2 regions of the Vibrio sp. AK197 genome follow, and region 2 is predicted to be linked to the other one. Evidence: riboswitches for the same ligand, from Rfam matches in the RefSeq annotation. Region 2 holds a riboswitch; the other holds the start of a gene.
What was found. Region 2 has a riboswitch for cobalamin ahead of M1D72_RS09105 (cobaltochelatase subunit CobN). Riboswitches for the same ligand answer to the same signal wherever they lie in the genome.
Positions count from the first base shown of each region.

Region 1: it holds a riboswitch for cobalamin, as region 2 does, so the genes downstream of both, M1D72_RS07950 (TonB-dependent receptor domain-containing protein) here and M1D72_RS09105 (cobaltochelatase subunit CobN) in region 2, are expected to answer to the same signal.

Region 1 is NZ_CP096430.1:175,775-182,580, reverse strand. It holds gene M1D72_RS07960 (RNA recognition motif domain-containing protein) at 521-979, shown strand; gene murI (glutamate racemase) at 942-1,742, opposite strand; gene M1D72_RS07950 (TonB-dependent receptor domain-containing protein) at 1,873-3,705, opposite strand; cobalamin riboswitch at 3,751-3,951, opposite strand; gene trmA (tRNA (uridine(54)-C5)-methyltransferase TrmA) at 4,101-5,207, shown strand; gene M1D72_RS07940 (YijD family membrane protein) at 5,257-5,631, opposite strand; gene fabR (HTH-type transcriptional repressor FabR) at 5,631-6,272, opposite strand; gene sthA (Si-specific NAD(P)(+) transhydrogenase) at 6,558-6,806, shown strand, end outside.
Region 2 is NZ_CP096430.1:415,448-422,253, reverse strand. It holds gene leuO (transcriptional regulator LeuO) at 1-240, opposite strand, end outside; gene M1D72_RS09115 (MJ1255/VC2487 family glycosyltransferase) at 632-1,681, opposite strand; gene M1D72_RS09110 (phosphatase PAP2 family protein) at 1,685-2,212, opposite strand; cobalamin riboswitch at 2,396-2,521, shown strand; gene M1D72_RS09105 (cobaltochelatase subunit CobN) at 2,642-6,806, shown strand, end outside.

The sequences.
Region 1 (6,806 bases), 240 kb from region 2:
ACTGATTACATTACATAGTAATGTTGAATTGACTGTGCCAAGACCGAAGTCTTGATTGGTCACTCAGTTCATTGAAACCTCAGTTGATTCTTTAGAATCATCTTTGATTATCATCAACGAGTGCCCACACAGATTGATAGGTTTATATTGTTAAAGAGCTTCCGACTTTTGAGCATTGCTCGTTATCGGGGATGCGTATAATACGCTTACTTTCGATTGAGTCAAGGTTTATTTTTAACTTTTCGAAACACCGTGAGTTTTCTGCAAAAATTTGTGTCTCTTCCCAAGCGGTGAGGCGGAATTATAGGGATCCAAATATAAAGAGCAAGCCTTTTTGAAAAATTTAATTTCGATCGATTAAAATCAAACCAAGAGCACGAAAATAGAATAAAATTTCAACATTTGAGACTCGTCACATCAATCTGTTGGAAAAACAAGAAGCATATACGTAATATCGCTGTGTCTATTATGTTAAAAAGACAACGGATATTCTCTATTACTTAACTAGTTGTATTCAGATATGAGTTCAAATAAAACGACCTTATTGATTATCGCCTTAGTGGTTATAGGCGGAATTATATTTTCACAGGTAGCAACACAAGTTCCACCAGCTGTCGCTTATGTTGTGGGTGTCCTTATCACCGCAGTATTAATAAAGCTAATTGAAAATTCACCCGTGAAAGGTAACCAACCAACACCTTCTACAAAAACCCTCTATGTTGGAAATTTACCTTATAAAGCGAATGAATCTCATGTGAAAGAGCTTTTTGCTCAGCACGGAGAAGTTTTTGCCGTTCGTTTAATGAAAGACAAACGTACTGGTAAACGCCGTGGTTTCGGTTTTGTCGTGATGGCTTCGGCTGATGCCCAAGGTGCAATCGATGCTTTAAATGACAATGAATATATGCAAAGGACTTTAAAAGTACGAATTGCGAATGAGCCTAAGTCAGGGGAATCACCAGATTCTGAACTGGACTAAAGCCCATTTTGCCAACCCTTTCATTCAGTGCACTTTCTTGCCAAGGAAGTGCACTACTTAAAATTTTATGTTTCACTCCCCTTTCCTCACCTGTCTCCAACTGCAATAATTGTTGCACTCTTCGTGCTATTGCTTTTCCAGAGTCGACTAATATGACTTCTGAGCCCAACACTTGAGCAATTTCGGATTTGATGAGCGGAAAGTGAGTGCATCCCAATACCGCGACATCGATGATCCCGATAAGCGGAGTGAGGAGCTGAGTCAGCTCCTGAATATCAACAGGCTTACCTCGCAGCTTTTCTTCTGCCATATCGACAAGACGCGTCAAACCCAGCATTTCAACATTTTTATTGGGAGAGAAGTTACGAACCAGCTCATGAGTGTATTCACGAGTGACTGTGGCAGGCGTCGCAATCAAGCCTATCGCTTTGTTTGCCAGAGAAGAAGCCGGTTTGATGGCTGGGACCACTCCGACAACCGGAATATCTAACCCCGCGCGTAAACTAGGTAGTACGATGGTACTCGCAGTATTACAAGCGATAACAACAATATCGACCGGGTTATTTTCTATACACGTTGTAATACATGCTTCGACACGTTTAATTAATGTATTTTGCTCCAGCTCTCCATAGGGATACGCTTGATTATCAAATATATAAATATAATTTAGTTGAGGTAACAACGATTGTATTTCTTGATAAACGGATAACCCCCCGACACCTGAATCGAAAATAAGTACGGTTTTATAAACTTGCTCTGTCACTTTTATATTCCGAGGAATGAAAACACAATGATCATACTCCCTAAAGTCTATTTATCAATCAGTAGACATTTATCTTTACGTCAATCTCAAAACTTATTTTATAAAAAAGCCGCCTATTGGCGGCTTATGTTTAGAACTTATATTCAGCGTTAGCGAATAAGTTACGTCCCTGTGCTAAATAGTAATTACCACTTGATCCGAGCCCTGTGTAGTGTGACTCATTAAATGCGTTACTCAGCTTTGCACCAAGGCTAAAGTGTTCAGTGAAGTGATAACGAGTCGCTAAGTCTACCGTGGTATAAGACTCAAGTTTATCCGCATTCTTATCGGTTCTGTCTCCCACGTAGTTCGCCACCATAGATAGGTCAAATTGAGCGACTTGGTAATTCATAACCCAACTAAGATTACGTTTACCCCTTCTTTCCAATTGAGCCCCGGTTTCCTTGTTGATAGGATCTTTCCATCCTACCGAAACTTTATGCTCAACAGGTCCCGTGTCAAAAGCTGCTGCCACTTCAAGCCCTTTGATTTCAGCCTTATCGACATTAGATGGAATCCAAGTACCACCCGCACCAACGGGTGCCCAGTCGATAAGATTATCGATCTCTGTTTTATATGCCGACACTTCCCAATCAATCCAACTTGAATAACCACGCAAACTAATTTCATTGGATACCGATTCTTCTGGCTTTAAGTCTGGGTTACCTTGTCCTGGCCAATATAAATCGTTGAATGTCGGAGCTTTGAAACCTGAGCCAGAATTTGCGACCACTTGAAGACCCTCAAGCAGTTGATACCCTAATCCTAAGTTCCAAGTTGTATGATCACCAAATGAACTATCATCATCATGTCGTAAACTGGCTTCGGCGGTAAAATCATTCACGCCAATCAAAGAGGTCAAAAAGGCCGCTTTGTTGTTCTTATCCGTATCTTCGTAGTCCGTGGAATTGGTGCCGCCACGGTTTGCTTCCTCTTTGGTGTAATCCAAACCAAGATTCACCGCAAGCCAATCGTTTGGAGACAGAGTATTCAGCCAGGTTACGTTATTTCGCCGTGTAAATAGTGCAGTTTTTCCAGAAGCTCCGTCAGCATCACCATCCCATGCTTCACTGCGCATTGTTGATAGGGTCAGCTTACTGCTATAAATTTCGGCTTGAAAGTTTAATCCACCATTTAACGTATAAAAGTCATTATTACTTTCTTGCTTTGGCCCACCATATTGCCCGGCATATTCATTATCGGACTCTTGCTTATAAGCACTGGCATTCACACTCCACTGCGCATTTATGTCATGGTTGACACTACCGAAGAAGCTTGTGGTATCAAAACCATGAGTATCCGTACTTGGCGCGCCTTGATAGACACGGTAACCATCACTTTGCTCCTTAGCAGCAATAAACGAACCGTAGGTCTGTTCATTGAGCTGACCAGAAGAGTGCCAACCTAAAAGCTTATGATCATCTTCGCCGTATCCGACTGTGGCTTTATGTAATGGTTGGCCGTTTCCGGCCGTCGTAATACTGATCACACCACCAAGCGCATCGGAGCCGTAAATCGCAGCTCGAGGACCACGGATTACTTCAATTTTCTCAATAGCAAATGCGGGAATCAAACCGATAGAAGCGCCGCCAGAAGTCGCAGAGTTGACTTTAACGCCATCAATCAACACAAGAGTGTGTTGGGTTGCGGTACCACGTAAATAAATGGAAGTTTCTTGGCCTTTACCACCAAGAGAATTGATTTCTACTCCAGGCAGTGTACGCAATACTTCAATTGCGCTATCAGCCTGCATTGCTTCGATATCTTGGCGAGTAATAATACTCGCTGATGCCAATACCGAAGATTGTGTCTGCTCGATGCGATTAGCGGTTACCAAAATGGTGTCATCTGCAGACTGGGCAAGAGATGTTGGGGCATACGACACCAGCGATGCCACTGCGACCGCTATAAATGTTTTGTTCATTATGTTGTCCTAGATTCGCGTAGTAAGTCCGACCAAGCCATGCTTATGGTGGCTTAGTGGCTGGCAGGTCTTCGGACTCAAGAGCTTGGCCAAGCCGCCTACTAATCCGACTTCCCACATACTTTGATGCAGTGTCATATGGATGTTCGTTCTCTTTTACCGCTGCGCGTCAGTTCTGGAATTTCACCAGATTCCCTTTTCAGCCATCTATACATCTAAAATGGCACCAGCTTGGCGCTGATATTAGTCAGCAATGGAACCAATGTCTAGTTCATAATCAACTAAGCTATTCAACAATTACTCAGAAAACCAACAATTGACCGACAATACTGGACATCAGATTTGGATTGAATAAAATCTGCGCTCTTTGTTTAAATGCACCAACAGGTAAAACCATGGCTTCTCTCGATGTAAACCCTCAGCACTACGCTCAGCAACTGGCTGAAAAAACCGAACGCCTAAGCGACATGTTCGCGCCATTCGATGTTCCAGAGCTGGAAGTGTATGAGTCACCAGAGCAGCATTACCGCATGCGAGCAGAGTTTCGTGTCTGGCACGAAGGTGATGACTTGTTTTACATCATGTTCAATCAGCAAACGCGAGAAAAATATCGTGTTGATCAATTCCCTGCAGCTAGCCGTTTGATTAACGATTTGATGCCGCTGTTGATTGATGCAATGAAAGAGAACGACACACTACGTCGTAAACTGTTTCAGGTTGATTTTCTGTCTACGCTTAGCGGTGAAATGTTGGTGTCACTGCTTTATCACCGCCAACTCGACGAAGCTTGGATTGAAGAGGCGAAAGCTCTCAAACAAAGATTGAATGATGAAGGTTTTAATCTCAACCTTATTGGCCGAGCACGTAAAATGAAAATCGTGTTGGATCGTGATTTTGTGGTCGAGAAGCTTGATGTTAATGGAGAGAGCTATGTGTATCAGCAAGTGGAAAATAGCTTTACTCAACCAAACGGTAAAGTCGCGGAGAAAATGTTAGCTTGGGCGGTCGATTGTACTCAGGATAGCCAAGGTGACCTATTAGAGCTTTACTGCGGAAACGGTAACTTCTCTTTGGCTTTGGCACAAAACTTTGAGCGCGTTCTCGCGACTGAGTTAGCCAAACCCTCTGTTGACTCTGCACAATATAATATTGCTGCGAATAACATCGAGAATGTTCAGATCATTCGAATGTCGGCAGAAGAGTTTACCGAAGCGATGGAAGGCAAACGTGAATTTCGCCGTCTGAAACAAGCTGGTATTGATCTCAGTAGCTATAACTGCAACACCATTTTTGTCGATCCCCCTCGGGCTGGTATGGACATCGATACTTGTAAAATGGTGCAGGGCTATGAGCGCATCCTATATATCTCTTGTAATCCAGATACATTAAAAGAAAACTTGGATGTACTCTGTGAAACTCACCGCGTGACACGATTTGCGCTCTTTGACCAATTTCCCTATACCCACCACATGGAAGCGGGTGTGATGCTAGAGCGTAAATAATCTTACGCGATAGTGATAAAAAACGAGCCAAATGGCTCGTTTTTGCTTTTTACTCTTCTTTACGGCCGATGTAACCCATTCGATGGCCAATCCATAGCAGCAATAATAATGCGATGACAATGGAGAAGAAGTTCGACCCGGCTTCGGGATATTGCGCTTTAAGAAACGCCGAGTGCCCAAATGCCCCGACAAAGAAACACGCCAATCCCACCAGAGGGATATCTTCAGACACCGGATGGCGCAGATACTCTTGATACAGCGCTTGTACAGAAAGCACGAGAGCAATAACTGGAAAAATGGAAAACGAAACTTCACTCATTGTTAACCATGACAATAGTGCATCGCCACACATCCCTGCAATCAAAGCCAGCAATAGCGTCTTTTTCTCTGACCCCTGCTCGATTTGAATATTTTCATTCGACATTAATCTAATCCACCTTTTATTATTCGAGTTTGATGACGTTCACGTTCCTTTCGGTACCAATGTGCCCCTTTGGCCACCATTCGCAATTGAATAATCAACCTTTCTGCTAACGCATCTCGTTCACAACTCTCTAAATCCAATACTTCGGCTCCAGAACTGAAAACCAAGGTCACTGAAGCTTCCGCCTGAGCATATGCTTCTTCTCGTGTGACCCCTGTCGTGATCAAATATTCACTTAATTCTGCAACAAAATGTTGAATTTCACGCGCGACAGCAGCACGGAAGTCCGCTGATGTGCCTGAGCGTTCACGTAGTAACAGACGAAAGACGTTGGGGCTGCTTTCAATAAACTCCATAAACGTTTCCACTGAAGTTCGAATTACACTGCCTTCTTTAACGATACGTTGCCGAGCTTGACGCATGAGTTGACGCAGCAACAAACCGCCTTCATCAACCATGGTTAAGCCTAGCTCATCCATATCTTTAAAATGACGATAAAACGACGTTGGGGCGATCCCCGCTTCTCGAGCGACTTCGCGTAGGCTTAAATTTGAAAAGCTTCGATCAGCACTCAGCTGGCTAAAAGCGGCATCAATCAGCGAACGGCGAGTTTTTTCTTTCTGTTGAGCACGGATTCCCATGGAGTTTATTCATTGTTGTCTTTGGATTTATTGCTAATATACCGCGATTCCTTGCCAGACATAAGCGTAAAACCGTCAGCATCTAATCCGACTCTCAATTAAATCGAGTTTGCGCACTTTTTCAATCTTCCCGACGCGCGGTCAATAATAATCGTCGCAATTTTTCAACTTCGCTACAAACTCCGTGATCCCCCCCACTCTCTGCTATGCAATTCATTTACCACTACAACATATGAGTTAAAATCTCGCTAAAGCAATGTTACAGCATATAACAAGGATTAGATTATGGCGCAGACCAACCACTTTGATGTCATCGTTATCGGTAGTGGTCCTGGCGGTGAAGGGGCCGCAATGGGATTAACCAAGGCCGGGCTCAATGTTGCGGTGATCGAAAAAGAAAGCAGTATCGGTGGTGGTTGTACCCACTGGGGGACTATCCCCTCCAAATCCCTGCGCCATGCAGTCAGCCGCATCATTGAATTTAATAGCAACCCACTGTTTAGCCGTAATCAACCCAATGTTCATGCCACCTTT
Region 2 (6,806 bases):
AGTTGGTTGAATACCGCGACCTTGGCGCATAAACAACTCATCGTTAAACATGACTTTAAGACGCGCAACAGCGTTACTTACTGCCGGTTGAGACATACCTAAATTGTGTGCAGCGCGAGTAATATTTTGTTCCTGCATTACTGCGTCAAACACGGTCAGTAGATTAAGGTCTACTCCTCTTAGCGTACTCTCCATTCGGTAGCTAGAAATTGCATTCATTGGTTCTTTTTTGTCTAACATTGATAAAACGCCTCTGTATTCGTCAAACCTAATAACGATAACTTTCAAAAAATCGGAATAGATAACCAAGGATTCTTATATTTGTGTTTTAGATGAATCTTTGGACAGCGCTACTATCTGCGAATCAATAAGCCCTTATCAACAGTGTTGATATTTAATCAGTATTTTTTACCCACAGTTCAGGAAAAAACCTACAAAACAAACGCTTATATACAGTATAAAAAACCCTAAAAATATTTTCAGGCTGTTTTTAGAATAATTTTCGCAGCCGATAGAGGCGATTTATCGGAATTTTCCCACACATTCATCAGAGTAATGAATATTCAAAAATAAAAACACCCACTCACAAGTGAATAAACCCAACACTTGTCAGCGGGTGATAGAGGCAGAATTAAGAGAAGGAGACGTATTCTGGAAAGTTGACCTTATCCCACAATTGGTCACTTAAAGACGCGCTGTTATGCCATTCACCACTGAGGATCCACTCGGTGATCGCATCCGCCACATTCGGGAATTGCACTTGATCCGCTTGCTTTTCGTCTAACCAGTCACGGACCGCAGCGGCATCCAAATAATCCATTGAATGGGCTAAACCTAAATGTTCTAACGTCGCGACATTGGTCAATTGCTCAAACTGACCAGCCAGAGGTTTGAGTAATAACTTCTTACCTAAACTCAATGCCTCTGAAGGTAATTCAAACCCACCATTGGCAATAACCCCACCGCAACGCAATAAGTGATGTTGAAAGTTGGGCTGTGATAAGGGTTGATACTGGATATTTTCTTCCTGATAAGGCGCACTAACCTCTGGGTGATAACAGACAAATGACTGTCGAGTAAAACGAAATAACAAGTCACTGATCGCTTCTAGGCGTTCAAAAGGCAAGTACACCAACACAAAAGCCTCATGACGAATGGCTTGTGAGCCATGAGTATGAATAATTGGTGGCAGAAGCGGTTGATCAAAGTGATACCAGTGCAAACCAATACTGAACTTTGTGGGCGCAAAATACTTAACGACTTTTTTATCTACCCAGTTCGCGCCTTTGACCGGAATAGGATAACGAAAGGCGTTTTGATGGCTGATACCAATCGTCGTGATATTTTGCTGTTTCGCGGCCCAAGCAGAAACAGGCTCAAAATCATTCAAGATTAAGTCGTATCCAGAGAGATCCAGCTCCGCCACTTCACGGCGAAATTGCCAGAGATTATTGTTAGCGGCAGTCTGCCAGTAATTCACTTTGCCTTTATCAACACAGAACGTCAGGCCACGACGAGTCTCAAAGTCGCCAAATGGCTCCATCGAAAAATACTTATTCCGCTCACGACCTGAAAACAAGAAGTCCACTGCAACGTTTTTATTTTCAAACGATTGCTGCATTGCGCGAGCCCGAGCAATATGTCCATTTCCCGTCCCTTGAACGCCAAATAATATTCTCAACCTCTACCCTCCCATCACACTGATTGCGACCACTGCGCAGCTAGTGCCGAGTAATGCACCAATCACAACATCGGTAAGAAAATGAACGCCTAACAACACACGAGAGACGGCAATGGCACTCGCCCAGCTCATCGCCAATATTTGCGTGTCTGAGTAGAAATGCCCGAGCAGCACCGCCATTAGAAACGCAGCGCTGGTATGTCCAGAAGGCAAACTATATCGATCAGAAGGGGTAATAAAGGAGGTTAATAGTTCAGACAATTCTTGCGGGCGGCGGCGTTTAAACAGATTTTTGGCTAACCAATAGATTGGCAGTTCGATGGCAAAGGCCAACAGGCCGGTCATCAAAAATACAAGCCCGATCGGCCCATCAACAAACCAAGCTAACGCCCCAATCAACGCATAAAGGTGGCCATCACCGGTATGGGAAATGGCTTGGCTCACTCGAGCGACAGGCAAACTGAATTTATGGCGCAAACACAACTGTGAGAATGCAAAATCTAACTTTGCAATCGGTTCTATAGTACGCATTACCGACTCCTTCTTTGACGGATTACCAATCACGTTAAAGAGCCAAAATGACAGTTCGGTGACGTATTATTGGTAAATTGATGAAAATTCCACCAGCATCAAATTCACCGTTTGCTTATGGTTGCTTTTATATAAGACTTACTGAATAGCGACTATTTATTGACCTAACAAATAGAACCCTCTATAACAACCCATCTAAACTTTGCCCTCATCGGCATAACCAAGGAACTCGGTGCGAATCCGAGGCTGTACCCGCAACTGTAAGTGACCTATCACAAGCCAGATACTTGGGGTTTAAATACGGATTAAAACACGTCACCGGGCGGGAATACCTGGCACTATGTCGTTGGTCTTTTACATCACCTTTTCTCCGACATCAGTCCTCAGAACAATTCTCCCTTAAGGCAAAGCATTCCCTTGAGGTTAGATATGCGCATTTTGTTTATTTTATTTTTGATGTTAATGAGCGCCAGCAGCAGCGCAGCACAACATCAACTGCTGTTGATTGTCTCACAGCGCAACGCAGAAACCATTGCTCAAGCAGTGGAACAATTTCACCAGCAAACACCGAATATTCGCATCACGGCGCGAACGGACACACAATGGTTAGCCAGCTCATCCACCACTCGCCAACAATTGCTCACTCATAGCCAAGCGCTAGTGGGAATTGGGCTGTATGGGGCCATTGTTGGCGAACTAGAACATGATTTACAGCTCAATGCGCCAGACACCCTGCTGATTTTTAGTAGTGACCACCGACTCGTCGGATTAAGTCGCTATCAACAGCAGCAACAATTTTCTGCTCCTGAGCAATTAACTACCTTGGCCGCGCTAAGACCCGATGATCAGTTCCAAACTTGGCTCAGTGCGCTGCTTAAACAAAATCCACAACAAGCACCTTGGTTAACGGCTCGCGGCTATTGGCAAGCTGGCGGTGTCGACAACACTCGCCACTTATTGACTTGGCTTGCTCGTCTTTGGGATAACTCACTCACTCCAGAACCTGCAACGGCGCAACCACGCCTCAGATGGTGGTATCAACAACAGTATTATTCGCAATTGCCGACAATGCCCCACCATCAGCCGATTGTAATGCTGCTTGATCATAGTGGTGGCACGCGCCCGAGTGACAGCAAGGTATTCCAACAGTTGTGTCGACAAATTGAAGACACTCATCACTTGCAATGCCTCGTCGGGCTTGCCGCCTGGGGAGACGCCAGTGTTCAAGCGATTGAGACACTGAGTACGATAGAACCACGCTTAGCCGCAATTGTGATGTTACAAGATTTCGTAATTGGTGGTGGGAAAGGAAGAGAACACGTCACCGAGCAGTTGACCAAACTTAACGTTCCTGTACTCAAAGCGATCAAACTTCGTGATCGAACCGCCAAGCAATGGCAACTCTCTGCCGATGGCATTCATTCCGATAAAGTTTACTACCAAGTGGCAATGCCAGAAATTCAAGGTGCTAGTCAGCCAATAATCGTCGCAACCGCAGGACAAGTACACCAAGATCCCTTATCTGGCATTGAGATTCAGCCGATTGAACCTGAGCGACAAGGAATGCAAGTCATCAGTCAGCGAGTCAAACGCTGGGCGACTTTACAAACCAAAGCCAACAAAGATAAGCGCGTTGCGATTGTCTACTATAACCACCCTCCAGGACGCCACAATATCGGCGCGGACAACCTTGATGTTCCTGCCTCTTTATGGCAAATCTTAAATCGCCTCAAGCAAGCAGGATATCAAGTCGGTACCTTACCCAATTCACAGCAGGCATTGCTGGATGATATTCAGCAGCGTGGAGTCAACCTCCCCAATGACCGACACGCGCTGGAAACCATGAGTGCAACAATTCCAACAATGAATATCGCGCAATATCAAGACTACTTCGCGACACTGCCAAGCTCAGTACAAGATGAGATGCGTTATGGACCATTTGGCCGCTTGCAAGCGCAGTTACAATCCGCACTTAACGCCAAACTACCGCAGCAAGCGCATGCTTTACTCACTAGCACCATGGAAGAAATGGTGCATTTGGTCGAAGGGGTGGATCATCCGGCGCGAGCACGAGCGCTCTCTTTGCTAAAGCAGTTGAAAACCTGTTACTTGAGCGAAATCGAGAATTCTGGCCCAGCTTGCTGGACGCAAGCCAAAAACATTGTAAAAGCGTTGCAGGAAACGGGGATTGAAGGCCTCGGCGGTTGGGGAGAGATTCCCGGCAATGTCATGGTGTATAACCAACAGTTGCTGCTACCTAGCTTGCAGTATGGGAATATCATGCTTAGCCCTCAACCACCAAGAGGCTGGGAGGTGAATCCAGAACTGCTACACGCCAACTTAGCCTTCCCACCCACGCACCAATATTTGGCTTACTATCATTATTTACGTGATGTGTTTAAAGCCGATGTCATCGTCCATGTCGGCCGTCACTCAACCTACGAGTTTCTGCCACACCGTTCCGTTGGTTTAGCCAATGATGATTACTCAAGAATCATTGCAGCCGATGTTCCCGGAATCTATCCGTATATCGTGGATGGTGTTGGTGAAGGCATTCAAGCCAAACGCCGTGGGTTAGCTGTGATGGTTGACCACCTCACTCCGCCACTCGAGAGCACGCCACTTTATGACGATTTACTGCAATTACGCCAATTAGTTGAAAGTTTTGAAGCTAATCACGACAGCCGTAATCAAACGCTTAAAAGCCAGTTAATCTCCCAAATTCGAGCCAAAGTAGACGCACTCGACCTCAAGCAAGAACTCGCGCAATCAATGTCTGCTGAACTCGCCGTTATGGGGATCGGCTTTGATCAAGTCAATGACGATATGCTGGTGCATGAAATTGGTCATTACCTCACGAACCTGCAAGAAAACTTCATGCCATATGGCCTACATATCTTTGGCAAAGATTGGCAGACGCCTGCCATTGATATGATGGTCAATTCCATGTCCCCAACATCAGATAGTCAACGTCAGCAGTGGCAAGCTTTACTCCGTAGTTCCCCTTCCTATGAAATGACGGCGCTGTTAAATGGGCTAAATGGCCGCTTTATCGCGCCTGGAAAAGGAAACGATCCGATTCGTAGCCCTGAAAGCCTACCGACTGGTCGAAATTTTTATGCTCTAGACAACAGCTTAATTCCTAGCCGAATTGCGTGGCAATTGGGTAAAGAGATGGCCAGCAATGCTCGCCACAATAATCCCTTCGATCCAACAAAACGTGAAGCACAAATATTATGGGCATCCGATGTCGTGCGCGATGAAGGCGTAATGATCGCTTTCGCATTAGATATGCTCGGCTTGGAGCCAGTTTGGAACAGTCGAGGGCTGGTTAAAGGCTTAAAGCGCCAACCATTACCCAGCGATCGCCAGCGCCGTGATATGGTGTTCACCACTTCCGGGCTATTTCGCGACCTTTACGCTCAGCAAATGCATTTGTTAGATAACGCCGTATTGCTCGCTCTCGATGCGTCAGCAGATATCATCGTCAAACAGCATCCGGCTTTAACTCAAGTTCTCGATATCGCATTGCAGCCACTCGGTAACCTGCGCCAGGGTGGTCAAGAGCCGTTGAGTCAAAACTTAGTCGCGGCTCACTGGGTACAAGACAGCCGCGATTTATTGGCTCAAGGCCTTAAACCGGAACAAGCCGCTTTGCGAGCTTCATTACGTATTTTTGGTGATGCTCCGGGCAGTTATGGAGCTGGCGTGAATCGCTTAGCCGAGCGTTCAGGGGCTTGGGAAAAACGCCAAGAGTTAGCCGATGTGTACCTAAGGCGGCTAGGTCATGGTTTCACATCACAACAATATGGTATCGCAGCAGAACAAACATTTCGTCACTTGTTAAGCGATGTGGAAAATACCTATTTCGGTCGTTCAAGCAATCTATACGGCCTCATCGACAATAACGATGCATTTGACTATTTAGGCGGCCTTAGCTTAGCGGTCGAAACACTATCTGGACAAGCCCCGAACAACTTCGTGATTAATCATGCCAATCCCCAAAAAGTGGTCACGGAACCGCTCGCGAGCGCGTTAAAACAAGAACTTAGAGGACGTTTCCTCAACCCAGAGTGGTTAACCGGCTTAATGAAGCACGGCTATGCAGGTGCTCGAACCATGGGCAGTGAATTTTTGGAGTACCTCTGGGGGTGGCAAGTCACTAACCCGACATTAGTCGGGGATTGGGCATGGCAGGAAGTGAAAGAGGTGTATATGGATGACCGCTATCAGCTCGGTTTAGACGACTTTCTCGAACAAGGGCACAACGTTCATGTTAAATCCAATATGTTGGCGATTATGTTGGTGGCGATTCACAAAGGATTTTGGAATGCAGACCAAGCGACGACACAGCAACTGGCTGATGAGTTTGCACAGTTGGTGATAAAACATGGGTTACCGGGCAGTGGTCATACGACGCCAGATCATCCGATGATGCCCTGGCTCAAATCGCTGCTCAGCGGCGATAAACGCCAAGCCTTTACCGAAGTTTTGCAGCAGGCGCAGCAAGACTCTCCCCAGCGCCAAGAAATTCACTCATTGAAAGAAGTCAAGCTAGAGCAAGAGTCGCAGCAACCGCAATCAACACAATCTG